Regions from separate parts of the Streptomyces sp. NPDC002057 genome, predicted to be linked through region 1. Evidence: riboswitches for the same ligand, from Rfam matches in the RefSeq annotation. Region 1 holds a riboswitch; the other holds the start of a gene.
What was found. A riboswitch is a leader RNA that binds a small molecule or an ion and turns the genes downstream of it on or off. The one in region 1 is predicted to bind cobalamin.
Positions count from the first base shown of each region.

Region 2: linked by a shared signal. The riboswitch ahead of ABT129_RS21740 (ABC transporter substrate-binding protein) and the one ahead of ABT129_RS32400 (5-methyltetrahydropteroyltriglutamate--homocysteine S-methyltransferase) in region 1 are both predicted to bind cobalamin.

Region 1 is NZ_JBEOXR010000059.1:32,375-35,571, forward strand. It holds gene ABT129_RS32395 (short-chain fatty acyl-CoA regulator family protein) at 1-1,370, shown strand, start outside; cobalamin riboswitch at 1,413-1,631, shown strand; partial or broken gene ABT129_RS32400 (5-methyltetrahydropteroyltriglutamate--homocysteine S-methyltransferase) at 1,797-2,669, shown strand; gene ABT129_RS32405 (hypothetical protein) at 2,683-3,105, shown strand; gene folP (dihydropteroate synthase) at 3,102-3,197, shown strand, end outside.
Region 2 is NZ_JBEOXR010000028.1:9,671-12,867, forward strand. It holds gene ABT129_RS21730 (DJ-1/PfpI family protein) at 1-470, shown strand, start outside; gene ABT129_RS21735 (cold-shock protein) at 786-1,061, shown strand; cobalamin riboswitch at 1,134-1,311, shown strand; gene ABT129_RS21740 (ABC transporter substrate-binding protein) at 1,392-2,447, shown strand; gene ABT129_RS21745 (FecCD family ABC transporter permease) at 2,444-3,197, shown strand, end outside.

The DNA of each region.
Region 1 (3,197 bases):
AGCGGGGGATGAACCAGGTGGAGCTGGCGCGTGCTCTCGGTCTGTCCACCAGCTACCTGAATCAGATCGAGCACAGCCGGCGCCCGCTGACGGCGACGGTGCTGATGCGTATCGCCGAGGTCTTCGGCATCGACCCGGAGTTCTTCTCCGAGGCGGACGAGGAGCGTCTGGCGACCGATCTGCGCGCGGCCCTGGGGGACGAAGCCTGCGGCACGTCCGTACCGTCGGACGAGATCACCGATGTGGCCCGTGACCATCCGGAGGTGGCACGCGCCCTGGTCGCCCTCCACCAGCGGTACAGGGACGCCTCCGAACGTGTGGCGGCTCTGGCTTCACCCGAGGACACCGCAGGTCTGCTGCCCGCCGAACCCCACGACGAGGTGCGGGACTTCTTCTACGCCCACCACAACCACTTCGCCGCCCTCGAGAGGGAGGCCGAGTCGACCGCCGCGGCCCTGGGCATCGGTCGGGCCGGTCGCGCCGCGGAAGCGCTCGCCGATCGCCTCGCGGTCGGGCACGGCATCAAGGTGCTCCAGGCGGGCCCGGAGAGGTCCGCCGATGCCCGGCGGTTCGACGCCGAGAGAGGCCTGCTTCTGCTGTCGCCCTGGCTCAGCGAAGGACAGCGCGCCTTTCAACTCGCCACCCAGCTGTCGTTCCTGGAGCACGGACCGCTGCTGGACGAGCTGGTGGAAGCGGCGGGGCTGGCCTCGTCCCAGGCGGAGGGCCTGGCCAGGATCGGTCTGGCCAACTACTTCGCCGGCGCGGTCCTCATGCCGTACACCGCATTCCACACTGCCGCCGAGAAGCTCCGCTACGACATCGAGCTGCTCCAGGCCCGCTTCGGCGTCGGCTTCGAAACCGTCTGCCACCGCCTGTCCACCCTGCAGCGTACGGACCGCCGCGGCGTCCCCTTCTCGTTCCTCCGCGCCGACCGCGCCGGCAACATCTCCAAGCGGCAGTCCGCCACCGACTTCCACTTCTCCAGGCTGGGCGGGACCTGCCCGCTGTGGACCGTGTACGAGGCCTTCTCCGCACCCGGACGCATCCTCACGCAGGTTGCCGAAATGCCGGACGGCAAGAAGTACTTCTGGATCGCGCGCACGGTCACCCGCGGCGGATTCGGCCACCACGCCCCGCGGGCCGACTTCGCCGTCGCCCTCGGCTGCGAGCTGCGCCACGCGCCACGCATGGTGTACGCGGAAGGCATCTCGCTCGATGATCCGCGCGGCACCACCCCCATCGGCCTGGGCTGCCGGATCTGCGAACGGCAGGACTGCGCCCAGCGGGCACGGCCCCCGGCCGGCGGCGTCCTCGCCGTTGACCCCGACCGGCGTACCCACGTCCCGTACCCGGTGGTCGGCGAGCTCTGACACCGAGGGGCCCGCGCCCGGCGGCGTGGCCACACATTCGTCTCATTTTCGGGTCTGAATGGTGGACTTCGCTGGTGGCAGGAGACGTCGTAAGAGGGAACCCGGTGGGAATCCGGGACTGCCCCGCAGCGGTGAGCGGGAACGACCGCCGTCATACGCACTGGGACCGGAGAACGGTCCTGGGAAGCGACGGCCAGTAGGTGTCCTCCACGAGAGGGCGTGCCCGCGAGTCCGAAGACCTGCCCGTTGCCCGCACGCGGACGATTCCGCGCGCGGACATTCCGGTGACCTCGTGGGCGGGTCGGCGTACACGACGAGTGGCACGTGCGGATTACTCTCGCGACGTGCTTCGCGCGTTCTGGCGTTCCTTCGCGTCCATGTCCCGGTTCCGGGGTGTTCTGGACACATCTCGCGAAGGAGAGTTCCGTGACAGCGAAGCCCGCGGCAGCACGAGCCACCGTGTACGGCTACCCCCGCCAGGGTCAGAACCGCGAACTGAAGAAGGCCGTCGAGGGCTACTGGAAGGGCCGCGTCACCGCGGATGCCCTCCAGCGGACTGCCGCCGACCTGCGCCGGTCGAACCGGCAGCAGCTGACCGACGCCGGTATCCACGAGGTCCCGACCGGTGACTTCTCGTACTACGACCACGTCCTGGACACCAGTGTGATGGTCGGCGCGATCCCCGAGCGGCACCGTGCGGCCGTCGAGGCGGACCCGCTCGACGGGTACTTCGCGATGGCCCGGCACCCGGGACATCGCACCGCTGGAGATGACCAAGTGGTTCGACACCAACTACCACTACCTGGTGCCCTGGCTCGGACCCGACACCGTCTTCACCGCCGACTCCCGCAAGCAGGTCGCCGAGCTGCAGGAGGCCCTGGCACTCGGACACACCGCCCGCCCGGTCCTCGTCGGCCCCCTCACCTACCTCCTGCTCGCCAAGCCCGCCCCCGGCGTCGCAGCCGACTTCGAGCCGCTGACCCTCCTGGACCGGCTGCTGCCCGTGTACGCGGAGGTCCTCGCCGATCTCCGCGCCGCGGGCGCCGAGTGGGTGCAGCTCGACGAGCCCGCCCTGGCGCAGGACCGCACGCCCGCCGATCTGAACGCCGCCGCGCGCGCCTACCGCGACCTCGGCGCGCTCACCGACCGGCCCAAGCTGCTCGTCGCCTCCTACTTCGACCGGCTCGGCGACGCCCTCCCCGTACTCGCCGCCGCTCCCGTCGACGCCTCGCCCTCGACTTCACCGAGCGCGCCGAGGGCAACCTCGAAGACCTCGCCGCCGCCGGCGGCCTGCCCGGAGCACCCGCACCAGATGCACCGCACCCTCGGCGACACACGGGTACGTGCCGTCGACCTGTTGGCCGTACGACGCCCCGGGTCTCCCCCGCCGAGTGCCCAGATCCGTTCCACCGTGGCTCTCGCTCTGGAGTACTCCGCCGCCTGGCTGCGGGGACGGGGCGCCGTCGCCGACGGGCCGCGGGAAGGCACGGCGGCCGCTGAGCCCGCCCGCGCCCGGCTCTGGCAGTGGCGCAGGCAGCGGATGGTCACCTCCGCTGAACTCCGCGAGCTGATCGACACCGAGTGCACGTCGTCGGACCGCGCGCACCCCGGCCGGCCACTGATGGAGGCTCGTGAGTTCCTCGAACGGGCCTTCCTCTCTGACGAGTTGCCGCCCTTCCTGACGACCGAGGCATACCGCCGGCACCTCATTTCCCGGACGGCGGTCCCGTCATGACTCCGCCTGCGGCGCCGGCCGGCGCACCGGGCGCCGTCGGCCAAGGCGGCGCTGTCGCCGGTCTCCCGGACTGGGGCCGGTGCGCGGTCATG
Region 2 (3,197 bases), on a different contig from region 1:
TGACCGCGGCCTACGGCACGAAGGTCCGCGTCGACCACCCCTGGGCCCCGCACCGGGCCGACCTGCTCGTCGTGCCCGGCGGCGGATACGCGCGGCGCGACAGCCCCGGCGTCCGGGCGGAGATCGACCGGGGCACCCTGCCCCGCGCCCTGGCGGCGGCCGCCCGGCCGGGGCTCACCGTCGGCGCCCTGTGCACCGGCGTGATGCTGCTCTCGGCGGCCGGGCTCACCCGTGGCCGCCCCTGCACCACGCACCACAAGGCCCGTCCGGACCTGGAGCGGCAGGGGGGTGTGCTGAAGAAAGCCCGGGTGGTCGACGACGGCGACCTGGTGACCGCCGGCGGCATCACGTCCGGCCTGGAGCTCGCCCTCTGGCTGGTCCGGCGCGAACTCGGCCCCGACGCGGCGAACGGCCTGGAGACCATGCTGGAGTACGAGGCCCGGGGCACCGTCTGGACGCGCGACCGGTAGGCCGTCACGGAGGGCGCGGGGCCGACGCGGGGCGGGCCGGGCGGGTCGAGGCGGTTCGGGGCGGTTCGGGGCATGAAAAGGCCCGGTGCCGGACACGGGGGATCTCCGGCACCAGGCCTCTGTTGAAGATTCTACAGACTCGGTGGGTGTGTACGCACCACACCCCACCCCGCCGCCGTCCGCCCGCCCCCGGGGCGAGACGCGGACCCCGCGCGGCCCTTCCTCGAACGGGGTTCACGTGGGAGTCCGCCGGCACCGGTCGGGGTGCGGGCAACGGGCGAACGACGGGCGAACGGGGTAAAAGTCCCCTGAGGCGTGAACGCGGCCGAGCGGGGTCCCCGCCCCCTCGGCCGCGCCACCGGTGACGACGACGAGGAGGCCGCCGTGGAGGGCAGAAACATAGGGTTCGTGCATTCCTTCAACCGCGCCGGCGGGTACGGATTCGTCGTTCCCGTGGGCTCCGAGGAACAGGTCTACTTCAGCGCCGAGGACATCGAGGGGGAGGAGCGGTCGCTCTCCGAGGGACAGCAGGTCTCCTTCGTCCTCGTCCTGGGCGAGGGCCGGTTCGAGGCGAAGGAGCTGCGCGTCTGACGCCCCGCCGGCACCTCTCCGCCACCGGCGGCGCCCCCGGGCGGGGGAGCGGGCCGGTGGTAGTGTGCCGAGGCCAGTCGCACCTTTGTACGCACCCGAACGGGTTTGTGCACGGGTCAGGGAATCCGGTGCGAGACCGGAACTGACGCGCAGCGGTGAGGGCGACGGGCGGAGCATCGGCCACTGGGCGGCACGACAGGCCCGGGAAGGCGCTCCGTCCGGCTGACCCCGAGTCCGAAGACCTGCTGGCGGCCCCGGCGGCACGCTGTCGTCCGGGGAGCACCGTACGACAGGCTCCGCGAATGAGCCGTGGCCGCAGAGGAACATCCCGTGCCGCTCGCACACCCCGTCCGCTCCGCCGTGCTCCTCCTGGCCGGCGCACTGCTCCTGACCACGACCGGATGCGGCGGAGGGACCACCGCCCCGGCCGCGAAGGAGCCGGCCGCGGGACCGGGGCAGGGCTTCCCCCTGACGCTCGCCGACAACTGCGGACAGCGGGTCACCGTCGACCGGCCGCCGCAGCGGGCCGTCGCCCTCGACCAGGGCGCGGCCGAGATCATGCTCTCCCTCGGCCTCGCCGACCGGATGGTGGGCACCGCCACCTGGACGGACCCCGTCCTGAAGGGCCTGGAGAAGGAGAACGCGAAGGTTCCGCGCCTCGCCGACCGCTACCCCTCCTTCGAGAAGGTCCTCGACACCGAACCCGACTTCGCGGCCGCCTCCTTCGCGTACACCCTCGGCAAGGGCGGGGTGGCGACCCGCGACCGGTTCGAGAAGCTCGGCGTCCCCACCTACCTCTCGCCGACCGACTGCGTCGGCAAGGACAACAGCGGCGACGGCGACGGCGTCCGCACCGAACCGCTGACCATGGAGACGGTCTACGGCGAGATCCGCGACCTCGCCGAGGTCTTCGCGGTGCGCGAGCGCGGCGAGAAGCTCGTCGCGGACCTGAAGTCCCGGGTGGCGAAGGCCACCGCCACCGGCGACTTCGAGGACGTCACGGTCCTCTACTGGTACGCCAACGCCGAATCGCCCTACATGGCGGGCTGCTGCGGCGCCCCCGGCATCGTCACCCGCGCCCTCGGCGCGAAGAACGTCTTCGACGACACCCGCGAGGAGTGGCCCCAGATCAACTGGGAGAGCGTCGCCGACCGCGACCCCGACATCCTCGTCATCGGCGACCTGACCCGCCGCTCCCAGTCGGCCGAGAGCGCCGCCAAGAAGATCGAGTTCCTGGAGTCGGACCCGGTCACCCGGAACATGACGGCGGTACGGGAGAAGCGGTACGTCCTCCTCAGCGGCCAGGCCCTCAACCCCACCCTCCGCACCGTCGAGGGCATCGAGAAGGTGGCGGCCGCGCTCCGCTCGTACGGTCTCGCGAAGTGACCGCGACCCCGGTCGCCGGAGCCGCCGCCGTCGTACGCGGCGGGGGCGTGGCGCTGCTGTGGACGGTCGTGGGACTCGCCGTCCTGGCGGCGTCGGTGGCCGTGGCGATCACCATCGGGCCGGCGGACATCGGCGTCGGCGACGTGTGGTCCGTCGTCGCCGCCCACCTCGGCGGGGGAGCCGCGGAGGTCTCGCCGATCCGGGACGGCATCGTGTGGGACCTGCGGCTGCCCCGCACCCTCCTCGCCGCCGTCTGCGGAGCCGGCCTCGCCGTCTGCGGTGCGGTGATGCAGTCGCTGCTGCGCAACCCGCTCGCCGACCCGTTCGTCCTCGGAGTCTCCTCCGGCGCCTCGACCGGCGCGGTCGCGGTCGTCGTCCTCGGCATCGGCGGCGGCGTCCTCTCCGTCACCGGAGGGGCGTTCCTGGGCGCCGTGTGCTCCTTCGCGCTCGTGCTGCTCCTCAGTCACACCCTGGGCGGTTCGACGGACCGGGTGGTCCTCTCGGGGGTCGCGGCGATGCAGCTCTTCTCCGCCCTCACCTCGTTCGTCGTGATGACGGCCGCCGACGCGGAGACCACCCGCGGGGTGCTGTTCTGGCTGCTCGGCTCGCTCGGCGGGGCGGGCTGGGGCGATGTGGGGGTGTGCGGCGCGGTGCTCGCGGTGGCGCTGCTCGTCTGCGGCGGGCACGCGCGGACCCTCGACGCGTTCGCGTTCGGCGAGGACGCCGCGGCGGCGCTCGGGGTCGCCGTCG